DNA from 3 places in the Shewanella sp. HL-SH2 genome. Region 2 is predicted to be linked to each of the others. Evidence: predicted binding sites of a transcription regulator. Region 2 holds the regulator's gene; each other region holds the start of a gene.
The links. Region 2 encodes MetJ, which represses methionine synthesis genes. Its sites were predicted from a motif close to TAGACGTCTAGACGTCTA; they were not measured.

Region 1 (4,294 bases), 330 kb from region 2:
GACCGACACCATCACGCCTAAGTCGACCACTTCATAACCGTTACATGCCAAGACAACGCCAACAATATTTTTACCAATATCATGTACATCACCTTTAACCGTCACCATTAAGATACGGCCGTTTGATTGGCCTTCAACTTTTTCTAGTTCAATATACGGGTTTAAAAAAGCAACTGCTTTTTTCATCACTCGAGCGGATTTAACCACTTGTGGCAAGAACATTTTACCAGCACCAAATAAGTCGCCGACCACATTCATGCCGTCCATCAGCGGCCCTTCAATAACATCAAGTGGACGTGCTGCTTGAAGCCTTGCTGCTTCGGTGTCTTCATCAATAAATTCGGTGATACCTTTGACTAAGGCATGCGATAAACGTTTCTCTACTGGCCAACTGCGCCATGCTAAATCTTCTTTTTTAGCCACTTGAGTGCCGTCGCCACGGTACTTTTCAGCCACATCTAATAATTGTTCAGTGTTGGTTGAATCAGCAACCGGGCAGGGCCGGTTCTGAACAACGTTTTCGACCTTTTCTTTTAAATCGGCATCAATGTCATCATAAATGGCTAGTTGCCCAGCGTTAACAATGCCCATGTCCATACCCGCTTGAATCGCATGGTATAAGAACACCGCATGAATCGCTTCACGTACAGGGTTGTTGCCACGGAATGAAAATGACACGTTTGACACACCGCCAGAAATCATCGCATAGGGTAAGGTGGCTTTAATGTCTTTAATTGATTCGATAAAATCGACCGCATAATTGTCGTGCTCATCTATACCGGTAGCAATAGCAAAAATGTTCGGGTCAAAAATAATGTCTTCAGGGGGAAAGCCGACCACATCAACTAACAAACGATAGGCACGGGTACAAATTTGGGTTTTACGCTCACGGGTATCGGCTTGGCCGTCTTCATCAAAGGCCATCACTATGGCTGCCGCGCCGTAGCGTTTGACTAACGTAGCCTGTTTGATAAAGGCTTCTTCGCCTTCTTTCATCGAAATAGAGTTAACGATAGATTTGCCTTGAACACACTTAAGGCCGGCTTCAATCACTTCCCATTTTGATGAGTCGATCATAATCGGTACGCGGGAAATATCGGGCTCTGAAGCGATTAAGTTTAAGAACTTTTTCATCGACTCGGCACCGTCTAGCATGCCTTCATCCATGTTGACGTCGATGATTTGTGCGCCATTTTCAACTTGTTCGCGCACCACATCTAACGCTTCTTCAAATTTTTCTTCTTTAATTAAGCGTAAGAATTTAGCTGAGCCGGTGACGTTGGCACGTTCGCCGACGTTAACAAAGAGTGAGTTACCATCAATGGTTAATGGCTCTAATCCTGATAGGCGACAAGCCACCGGAATATCAGGTATCTGGCGCGGCTCATGATTGATCACTGATTCTCGTATGGTATTGATATGAGCGGGTGTGCTGCCACAACATCCACCTACAATATTCAGCATGCCTTCACGGGCCCAATCACTAATGATTTCGGCCATTTCCTCTGGAGTTTCATCGTAACCGCCAAACTCGTTTGGTAAACCTGCGTTTGGGTGAGCAGACACAAAACATTCAGCAATACGGGATAACTCTTCTACATAAGGGCGCAGTTCTTTTGGGCCTAATGCACAGTTAAGACCGATAGATAACGGCTTGATATGACGCAGTGAATTGTAAAAACCTTCAGTGGTTTGGCCGGTCAATGTGCGACCAGATGCATCGGTAATTGTGCCTGAAATCATTACTGGTAAGCGATCGCCAAGTTGATCAAATACTTTCTCAATGGCAAATAAGGCGGCTTTGGCGTTTAAGGTATCAAAGATGGTTTCAACCATAATGATGTCGGCGCCGCCTTCAATTAAGGCTGTGGTTGACTCAACATAAGCATCAACTAACTCATCAAAGCTAACGTTACGAAAGCTAGGGTCGTTTACATCTGGGCTGATTGAGCAGGTGCGATTGGTTGGACCAAGCACACCCGCTACATAGCGGGCATAACCCGTTTGCGCGGCCACTTCATCGGCTGCTTCGCGGGCAACCCGGGCACCTTCTAAATTAATTTCAGCCGATAGCGACTGCATATCGTAGTCAGCCATAGCAATGGTGGTAGCGTTAAAGGTGTTGGTTTCAATAATGTCAGCACCGGCTAGCAGATACTTAGTATGAATATCTTTAATGATTTGACGTTGGCTAAGGACCAACATGTCATTGTTGCCTTTGACGTCGCAATGCCAGTCTTTAAATCTGTCACCACGGTAATCTTCTTCTTCCAACTTGTAGTCTTGGATCATGGTACCCATAGCACCATCGAGAATGACAATTCGCTCTTTTAGCGTGTTTGTCAGTTGTTCAAGCACTTGAGTGTAGGAAGTTGACTTGGTCATAACTGATTACCTTTTTAATGCAGTGGCACGTTAACTTAATCGTGACATATTTATCTAACTAGCTATTTTATTGAGAGTTAATGGGTAAATAATGAATAGCTGGCTCTCAACAAACAGAATTTTGTTTGGACATTTATACGTATAGACGTCCATAATACGCGAGTTGTTATCTTCAGGGCAAGGCAGAAAACCATGAAACATCTTCAATTGGTATTCCTGCGCCATGGTCACTGCCTTGGCGGTGAGATCTTGCGCGGTAAAACAGATGTAGCCTTGTCTGAACAAGGTCAAATACAAATGCAACAAGCTTTTAATAGCTTAGCGCTATGCCCTGCTATTGTGTATTCATCCCCGTTGAGGCGTTGCGCTGTGTTTAGTGACCTTATCGCAAAACAACACCAGTTGCCCATAACACTATTAGACAGTTTACAAGAAATTGATTTTGGCCAATGGGATGGTCAAACCTGGCAGGCATTATATAAGCTACACCAAGCGCAATTAGATGCATACTGGGCAAACCCTTGGCTGCATGAGAACACGCCACCAGGAGGTGAGCACTTAGTTGATTTTAGTGCCCGAGTGAAGCAGGTATTAGTGAAAATTATTAGTCAGATGCTGAATTCGATTGACGGTGATGTTCAGGATGAGTCTTTTGCCTCTGCAAAATTGACCAATGAAACTCTGATAAGTGAATTACCCAATCAAGCACTTGTTGTGACCCATGGCGGGGTAATGCGTTGCATTATGGCACAACTGTTAGGTGCTGAAGGGCAGGCTGGCGTGTTTACGCAATTACAATTACCCTATGCCGCGTTGATGACAGTTGATGTATTTATTGATGCAGATGACTTACAAATGGCCACACAAGGCAGCTTATGTTTTGAAAAGATCAGTTTTAGATTGAACTGGCCATCATTAACCACCAAAATAGAGCCGTGTTATATATAGTGTTGAGTATTGGGAATCGGGTAAGCCCGAACTGTCCCCGCAACTGTGATTGTTTGTCCTGCATATTATATGTCTGTGGCCAGCAAAAGTCAGATACCAGCTTGTCACTATTCATTTTTACGCCTGAGCGGGATACTCAGCGGAGCGTGTATGTTTGATCTTGTTCGTGCTTCCCCTATTAGCCATCTAGTTAACTTCGGCTTGTTTATGCTTGGCTTACTTAATCGTAAATCAAGCCATTGTCGAGGGCGTGATTTGTGAATTCCCAAAGTGTTGAAGCGCTAATGGCCGCTAATTCATCAGCATCGATACCTGCTTTAGTGGTTAATCAGCTGAGTTGGCGACATGATGATACTCAAATTTTAGCTGATATTAGTTTTAGCCTTACAGCCAATAAAATGCTTGGAATTATTGGCCCCAATGGTGCGGGTAAGTCGAGTTTACTGCGCTGTTTATATCGCTACATTACCCCTAGTCGCGGAACAATATCCTTATTTGGTCAAGATATTAGTCAATTTCATGGAAAAGCTTTTGCCACTCAAGTTGCCGTAGTCCAACAAGATACTCCGCAATTTTTTGACATGAACACCAGTCAGTTAATTGCAATGGGGTTAACACCGCATAAAGGTATGTTTGATGGTTATACGGCTGAAGATAATCAGCTTATTAATGATGCCATCAACAAAGTAGGCTTAACTGATAAAGCATTTTTGCAATATGGCCAATTATCGGGTGGTGAAAAACAACGAGCTTTGATTGCTCGAGCGATAGTGCAGCGCCCGCAATTACTTATTTTAGATGAGCCAACTAATCATTTAGATATTCGTTATCAAATTCAAATTTTAGAATTAGTGAAAAGTTTAGGTATTACGGTCATTGCGTCTATTCATGATTTAAATCTAGCAAGTGCAATGTGTGACCACCTTTTATTACTCAATAAGGGCCTGCTGGTAGCGCAGGG
Region 2 (4,294 bases):
CTAATTTGATATTCATTGCGCTGTTCAAGTGATAATAAGCTAATCAATTGTGACTTGTCGGTCGACAAGCGCTCACGTAAATCACGTGCTTGCTCATTAGATAATAATTGTTCGATTAAGGTTTGCTGATAGCCGATTAATACTTGTAGCTCTTCTTGCCATAGCTGACCGGTTTCACGCAAATTGAGCAGCTTATATAAAAAGTTGGTACTTTTACCTGCCGCTGAAACAACAATTAAGTCATCGCTGTGACCATGGGTCAGTAAAATGTGGGCGACTCGGCGATAACAATCCGCATCTGCAAGACTTGAACCACCAAATTTATGTAAATGACCACGCGCCATGTATTACTCCTTAAACGACAACTACAGCGCTGCGACTGCAGCTAATGCGGCTTTAATATCTGCCACTAAATCTTCACCATCTTCAATACCAACAGATAGTCTCAATAATGTATCTTTAACGCCAGCCTCAAAACGGGCTTGGGCATCCATTGCTCTATGGGTCATAGTCGCAGGAACGGCTATTAAACTTTCCACTCCGCCTAAACTTTCAGCAACACTGAACAAGGTTAACGCATCTAAGAATGCTACAACCTCTGCTTCACCACCTTTCAGCTCGAAACTGAGCATAGCGCCAAAGCCTTTTTGCTGTTTTTTCGCAATTTCGTGTCCAGGATGATCCGTTAATCCTGGATAATATACTTTTGCGACCACAGGGCTTTGACATAGCGCATCAACTATCTGTTTGGCATTGGCTTGATGTTCACGAATTCGCACTGCTAAAGTACGAATACCACGCAGAGTAAGGTAACTGTCAAACGCTGATCCCGTTAAGCCTAAGGTGTTTGACCACCAATGCAGTAACTCGCCGATGTCTGGATCTTTAGCTACAACAGCGCCGCCAACCACATCACTGTGACCATTGATATATTTGGTCGTGGAATGGATAACGATATCAGCCCCTAAATTTAAAGGCTGCTGCAAAATAGGTGATAAAAAGGTGTTATCCACGGTAACCAATGCGCCAACTTCTTTTGCTGCAGTAGCAATGGCGGCAATATCAACCACACGCAGTAATGGATTGGACGGGGTTTCTAACCACACCATTTTAGGCTTTTTGGCAATGGCTTCCGCTAATGCTGCCGCGTTGGTTTGATCAACGACGGCCAATTTAAACTGACCTTTTTTGGCCAAGTTAGTAAATAAACGGTAACTACCTCCATAGCAATCATGTGGCACAACCAATAAATCGTCTGGGCCTAATAAATGGGTCACTAGCGTAATGGCAGCCATGCCAGTACAGGTTATCACTCCGGTAGCCCCTTGCTCTAATTTGGCTAAGGCTTCGCCTAAAATACAACGTGTTGGATTGCCTGAACGGCTGTAATCAAACTCACGCGGATTTTTATGGCCATCAAAAGAATAATTGGTCGATAAATAAATTGGCGGGACAACTGCACCATGTTGTGTGTCACTTTCAATCCCCTGTCGGACGGCGACAGTAGCATTGCTATGTTGTTTACAAGACTTGGTCATGATTGATTCCTAACATTACGAACACACAAAGAGATGTCTAGATGGCTAAATTTACCTAACTGAGCAGCTCAGGTCAACAAAAATAGACGTTTAGACGTCTAAACATAAAGAAATCTATTTGCAATGTGCACTAAAACACAGCAATAATTTGACTAGAAACTTTAAGGGTTTAAAATCTGCACCGTATTTAAAGTAAAGGGTGAGTTAATGACTGAGTGGAATGGCGACTATATTAGCCCATATGCCGAACACGGCAAGAAGAATGAACAAGTAAAAAAAATCACAGTTTCAATTCCGTTAAAAGTATTGAAAGTACTGACCGATGAGCGCACTCGTCGCCAGGTAAATAATTTACGTCACGCGACAAATAGTGAATTACTTTGCGAAGCTTTTTTACATGCTTACACGGGTCAACCATTGCCCGATGATCATGACTTATCAAAAGATGAGCCTGACAGCATTCCGCGTGAAGCGAAAGCATTGATGGACCAAATGGGTATTGAATGGGAAGACTTAGAGTAATTAATCACTTTTAAGTCATTTCACATCTGCTATTCATTCCATCAAGATGAATATCCTGCTTAGTCAGGGTAGTTATCTTGATGGAATTTTGTTTTTAGACACGATCAAACAATTGATATCAATCAATATACAAATGCTTGTGTTGAAAAACGTTAGTTACTAAGAGTCATTGCATGCCATTCATTGATCCCACCACGTTATTACTCGCCTCAGTTATTATTTTTTGCGGCGCATTAACCCAAAGCTTAATCGGTTTCGGTTTAGCCGTAGTCGCCAGTCCCTTACTGTATATTATCGACCCACAGTTAGTGCCCGTTCCAGTGATTGTGATGGGGTTTGCAATTTCACTAATGACCTTATTCAGAGAGCGTAGCCATTTAGAATTTAATGGATTGCAATATGCGTTACTTGGCAGAATTCCGGGTGGTTTTTTGGGCGCAAGCTTACTATTGCTCGCCCCCCAACCCATATTAGGACTCGCTATTGCGGGTATTGTATTTACAGCGGTTTTATTGAGTGTTTTTAAATTGTCCGCACCTGTGAATCGGATAACCTTATTTATTGCGGGTATTGTCTCAGGTATTTTTGGCAACATTGCCGCCATTGGTGGACCGCCAATGGCTATTTTGCTGGCCGGAAAAGATGCCAGCCAATTTAGGGCGGCACTATCAGCCTTTTTTATCTTTAGCTCAATGATTGCACTGGCTATTTTAGCCATTGTAGGTTTAGTTGAAGTGAAGCACATTTGGCTTTCTTTAATGCTGCTTCCATCGGTATTCGCAGGCTATGTTATAGCAGGGCGCATTGTCGGCAAAGTCGATAAAAACAAAACCCGCAAAGCCACCTTAATATTGTGTTCGTTAAGTGCGCTACTATTAACGGTAAAGTCATTAAATAGTCTTTAAAAACCTTTGTTAACATAGCTTAAATCACATAGTGAGTCCTTCACTGCACCAATCATTAACTTCATTAGTGATTGGGTCAACAAACTGCAAACGCTGCGCTAATAACTGTAATGGTTTGTCAAAATCATCATCGTCTTTAGCCTGCAGTCTGGGATAAAAACGGTCATGTAATAAAGGCATGCCTAAACTCTGCATGTGTACCCGTAACTGGTGGGTTTTACCGGTAACGGGTTCCAGTTCAAAAAGTCCTAGGTTATTGTTAATTTTGAGCAATGTAATCTCAGAATGACTATTACTAGGCCCGTCAACAATCTGCATGGTAAAACTAGGTGTTCCACGTTCTAGCCGATTCTTAATGGTCCAATGATATGGCAACATCATCTGATTTAAGGCGAAGTCTTGTGGTAACTCGGCCACTGCTTGGTAGGTTTTTTTAATTTTATCATCGAGAAAAAGTTGATGATAAGCATGTCGAGTCTCAGGATTTACCGTCATCAACATCACGCCAGCGGTGTCTTTATCAAGCCGATGAGCTGGAGCTATTGTGTCTATTCCAGTGCGAATACGTAAACGGTGTACTAAGCATTCATTCACATAATTACCACCAGGGGTAACCGGTAAAAAATGCGGTTTATAGACAATGATTTTATGATCATCTTGATAAAGAATTTGCTCGGTAAAAGGCACTTTTTTTTCAACTGCAACTTCACGATAATAATAAACCCGTTTGGTTGCGGCATATTCACTTTGGCAATCAATTAATTGGCCATCTTGCCAATGTACTTTGCCCTCTTTAATCCGTTGATCCCACGCTGAGGGTGATATTTGTGGAAACTTATCAATTAAAAAAGCCAACACTGTTGGATAAACTGTAGAGGATTCACTCGTGCGAGGTAAGACAACATAGGATGGCTGCGCCGCAATAGCGCCAGTAGGTAAAAGTGACTCGTGAGTAGATTTCGACATAAAAATTATCAGGGTACCGAATAGATACCCTTATATTATCAGGTTATACATCAACATGGGATTTTAGTAATTGCAGGACAAAGTCCATGGTTTTGTGACAATTGGGCTGATCCACCAAACGTAACTTATCACGACTATACATGGGCAAAACCTCTAACCAACGCTGACTCACCCAGGTCGCATCTTCTAAATGAATTTGTGAATACAAACCAAGTAAATCAGGGTTAACTTCATAAAACTGTTCAAGCGCTGCGCTGATAATTTCAAACTTACCCACTATCGGCTCATGGCGCCAATTCTGACAAGGAAGAGTCCGTGCTATCCATACGCCATTGTGCTGTTTAGCTGCCGATAATACTTTTA
Region 3 (4,294 bases), 1.7 Mb from region 2:
GGATTAACTACACCATATGACGATACGTTAAACATCATTGGCTGAAATTGGATCTCTTCGACTGAAACCAAAGGAGTGGTATCCAGTGCAGGTTTTTCTTCAGGCGGCTTTTTTAAAGCTGAAATCCCTGCTAATGCGCCAATACCCAGTCCTAAGACAACTATGGGTAATATAATCTGTTTTTTTGTCGCCACGACTCTTCCTCAATTTATCTGATTATTTTTATGTAATGATTGTTGTCAGTTTTATCTTTTTAGCCTGGTTGCAGTTTCGTTTCCAAGCATATTTAAGGTTATATTAATCTATATGTTGTTTGTGTGTTATTTCAATGTGTAAACTTGTGTGTCAATAAGCGAATAAATACGAGATATTAATGGAAAATGATCACGCTTGTCAGCCTATCACCGCCGAATCGGTACCTACTGTTATTGAAACTGCGCGTCTGAGCTTGATACAAATGTCTTTAAATGAACAAGACTTACTGTTTGAGCTTGATCAAGATGAAGCCGTGATGCGTTACATTAATGGTGGGCGTAAAACAACCATGGAAGACATTGAACAACGCTTTATGCCCAGACTACGCCGCTATCATAATCCCCTAAAAGGATATGGTTTATGGAAGGTTATTGCTAAAGCCGCATTTGTTACTACTGAGAGCAACAGAGTTACAGAAGAGCGGGCTGGGCAGTTTTTAGGTTGGATTTTAGTGAGGCCGATGTTCTTTTTTACTGATAATCCTCATTTACATGACATTGAGCTCGGCTGGCGTTTTAAGCAATCTACCTGGGGAAAGGGCATCGCCACTGAGGCGGCCAAGGCCGTTTCCGATCTTGTTTCGAATCATACCGAAGTCACTTCATTGAGTGCGATAGCCGATGAAGATAATACTGGCTCAATTAATATTATGAAAAAGTTGGGCATGACCTTTGTTAAAAAACAAGCTCATCCTGATGTTCCTGACAATCAGCAAGTGGTTTTTTATCGTCTTTCGCTTAACAAATAGCCGTGATGTAGTACCTCAGCGAACGTAAGATTATTATCCTCACTGACAAAGATCTACATACAAAAATGCCAATCTTGCGATTGGCATTTTTAATTGTGCCCTTCAATCCAAGGATCAAAGCGAACAGAAATGATTACTTAAGTGCGTCTAGGTAGCGTTCTGCATCTAATGCAGCCATACAGCCTGTACCAGCAGAAGTAATAGCTTGACGATAATGTTGGTCCATCACATCACCACAGGCATAAATACCTTCAATACTGGTTTGGGTCGCATTACCCTGTAAACCACTGTTCACTTGTAAGTAACCGTGATTCATTTCTAATTGACCGGCAAAAATACCAGTATTAGGACTATGGCCAATGGCAATAAATACGCCAGCGACTTCTAAGTCAGTGATTGAACCGTCTTTGGTACTTTTCTTCTTCAGGCCGGTTACACCCATGTTGTCACCAACCACTTCTTCTAGAGTTTCATCTAAGTGGAGAATGATATTGCCGTTAGCCACTTTATCCATTAAACGATTAATTAAGATTTTTTCAGAGCGGAAGCTGTCACGACGGTGAATAAGATGAACTTCTGAGGCGATATTACTTAAATACAGCGCTTCTTCAACCGCAGTATTACCACCACCTACTACAGCAACTTTCTGGTTGCGATAGAAAAAACCGTCACAGGTAGCACAAGCTGATACGCCACGGCCCATAAAGGCTTCTTCTGATGGTAAGCCTAGATATTTAGCTGATGCACCGGTGGCAATAATTAATGCGTCACAGGTGTATTCGCCATTGTCGCCTTTCAAGCGAAATGGACGTTCAGTTAAAGTCACTTCGTTGATGTGATCGAAAAGAATTTCAGTATCAAACTTTTCAGCATGCTTTTGCATACGTTCCATTAGTGCAGGACCGGTTAAGTCTTCAGCATCGCCAGGCCAGTTTTCAACTTCAGTTGTCGTGGTTAATTGACCACCTTGTTGCATACCTGTGATCATGACAGGTTTTAGGTTGGCACGCGCTGCATATACTGCAGCGGTATAACCCGCTGGGCCTGAACCTAAAATCAATAGGTTACTATGACGAGCTTCACTCATGTTAATTCTCCGATTAGATACGATACATTGCGTAATAAAAAAAGTGCAATCAATAAAAATGCAATTAGGCAGGATTGTAGGGAATTTAGCAAAGCGGGTAAAGGGTGCGGTTATGATTGATAATCGATTGAGGCAATCTAATCTGTCAATAAATGGTGTCAGTGATGTATTAATCAACAGACACCTTGATATTGTCAGGTCATTAATATGCGATATGACACGAAGGCAGATTATTTTTTTCTAAATAATTTTGATGATAATCTTCAGCGATATGAAATGTTTGTAAAGGCACTATTTCAGTTACTATATGGCGTTGTCCCCAACGGCCACTACGTGCAAAGGCCAACTTAGACGCTTCAGCCTCAGCTTTTTGCTGCTTATCATGGAAGAAAATAGTACTGCGATATTGGTTACCGATATCGCCACCTTGCATATTCAGTTGTGTCGGGTTGTGATTTTGCCAAAAAACAGTTAACAAATCATCATAGCTCACCACAGCAGGATCGAATTCAACTTGAACGACTTCAGCATGACCGGTTGAGCCAGTTTTAACTTCTTTATAGGTTGTTGCAGTATCTTTTCCGCCCATATACCCACAGGTAGCATTACTTACGCCGTTAATTTCACGAAAAAAGTATTCAACACCCCAAAAACAACCCGCACCAAAAGTTGCTAACGCCATGACACACCCTTACAAAAGTTTTAATAGAAGTCTAGATGGCTATAATTGTGTTCAAGTTTAACCATTATTGCAAGCATTGATTCGTCTTTAACTGCAGTTTAGTGGCGATCAATTTCATTTTGTTTGGCTTGTGGTAGAATTAGACGTAGGAAATACAAGCAAACTGTCCAGATTTGCATAATAAAAACAACAAGGAGCTTAAATTGACTTTACCGCTTATGGACACCAGAGATTTTCTAGCTTTTACTTTAGCAAGCCCGCTATCTCTGCCACAGCAATACCATTTTCATTTAGGGGACCAAACCCAAGTTGATATTCTTGATACTGGTGTGATTGTATTTACCCCGTTAAATTCATCAGCCACGGTTAAAAAAGATATTGTACTGTCGTGTGCTGTGCATGGTAATGAAACCGCCCCGATTGAGATTTGTAATCAACTGATAAAGTCGTTATTGAGTGAAACTATTATTACTCAACATCGACTATTGTTTTTAATTGGCAATCCTTCGGCAATACTCAATAAAACCCGTTTTCTTGAAGAGAATATGAACCGTTTATTTAGCGGTGCCCATTCAAAAGGACAGGGTTTAGTTAATGCTGAGCGTATTCGTGCCAAAGCTTTAGAAGAGTATGTGGCCGACTTTTTCAATAATGGCGCATCAGGCAGTCAACGTATTCATTACGATTTGCATACTGCGATACGCCCATCAAAACATGAAAAATTTGCTATTTATCCTTACCGCCCAGGTCGAGCGTTTAGTGGTGAGCAAATGATGTTTTTAGCTGCATGTGGCGTTGACACCATATTGTTTCACCATGAACCCACAACCACATTCAGCTATTACTCTTCTGAGCACTTCAAGGCCGATGCATTTACAGTCGAGCTGGGTAAAGTGATGCCTTTTGGTGAAAACGATATGAGTCGTTTTGAAGATACCCACAAAATGTTAACGGCGTTAATTACCCAAGATGTAGTCAAATTGCCAGACTATAATTCAGCATCATTGAATTTATACAAAGTATCGCGTTCAATTAATAAAAGTGCTGACGATTTTGCTTTCAGCTTTGCTAATGATGCACCCAATTTTAGCCAATTTAACCAAGGTGAAATCCTTGCAACAGAGGCAGGCACTGAGATAAAAGTGCAACAAGAAGTCGAGGCGATAGTGTTTCCTAATGCTAAAGTACCTATAGGTCAACGAACCGTATTGTGCCTAGTACCTGCACCAAATGAAGATGTACAGTAGGCTACTGAGTTAGCGTAAAGCAAATTATACAATTTAACAGACTAAGAATTCATTAATGGCCTGGCTAAACTATTGTATGGAAGTTTACGTTAACGTAATGTTTGTCGGCAAACTATAATTAGACTGCTACTCTTGAGGTAGCATCTCACAAGAACAAGAGCACATTATGAGCAACGCACCACTGAGCAACGAAACAGTGCATCGTGTCAGCTTTCTCGACAAGGCGTCATTGCACATTCCCATTTTGCGTGTTTTACAGGCAGATGGCACCACTT

Region 1: metH (methionine synthase) is a predicted target of MetJ. The motif match lies at 2,520-2,537, and genes of this name have one in related genera.
Region 3: msrA (peptide-methionine (S)-S-oxide reductase MsrA) is a predicted target of MetJ. The motif match lies at 2,797-2,814, and genes of this name have one in related genera.

Annotation. Positions count from the first base shown of each region.
Region 1 covers NZ_CP195035.1:3,940,760-3,945,053, reverse strand. Annotated here, with positions in the region: gene metH (methionine synthase) at 1-2,385, opposite strand, end outside; gene ACRWP9_RS17250 (histidine phosphatase family protein) at 2,578-3,333, shown strand; cobalamin riboswitch at 3,304-3,452, shown strand; gene ACRWP9_RS17245 (ABC transporter ATP-binding protein) at 3,618-4,294, shown strand, end outside.
Region 2 covers NZ_CP195035.1:4,271,571-4,275,864, forward strand. Annotated here, with positions in the region: gene ACRWP9_RS18790 (bifunctional aspartate kinase/homoserine dehydrogenase II) at 1-344, opposite strand, end outside; gene metB (cystathionine gamma-synthase) at 366-1,538, opposite strand; gene metJ (met regulon transcriptional regulator MetJ) at 1,746-2,060, shown strand; gene ACRWP9_RS18805 (sulfite exporter TauE/SafE family protein) at 2,234-2,965, shown strand; gene ACRWP9_RS18810 (pseudouridine synthase) at 2,990-3,931, opposite strand; gene ACRWP9_RS18815 (LON peptidase substrate-binding domain-containing protein) at 3,975-4,294, opposite strand, start outside.
Region 3 covers NZ_CP195035.1:2,546,704-2,550,997, forward strand. Annotated here, with positions in the region: gene ACRWP9_RS11015 (efflux RND transporter periplasmic adaptor subunit) at 1-194, opposite strand, end outside; gene ACRWP9_RS11020 (GNAT family N-acetyltransferase) at 374-1,003, shown strand; gene trxB (thioredoxin-disulfide reductase) at 1,137-2,090, opposite strand; gene msrA (peptide-methionine (S)-S-oxide reductase MsrA) at 2,293-2,772, opposite strand; gene astE (succinylglutamate desuccinylase) at 2,976-4,019, shown strand; gene ACRWP9_RS11040 (thiamine pyrophosphate-dependent dehydrogenase E1 component subunit alpha) at 4,186-4,294, shown strand, end outside.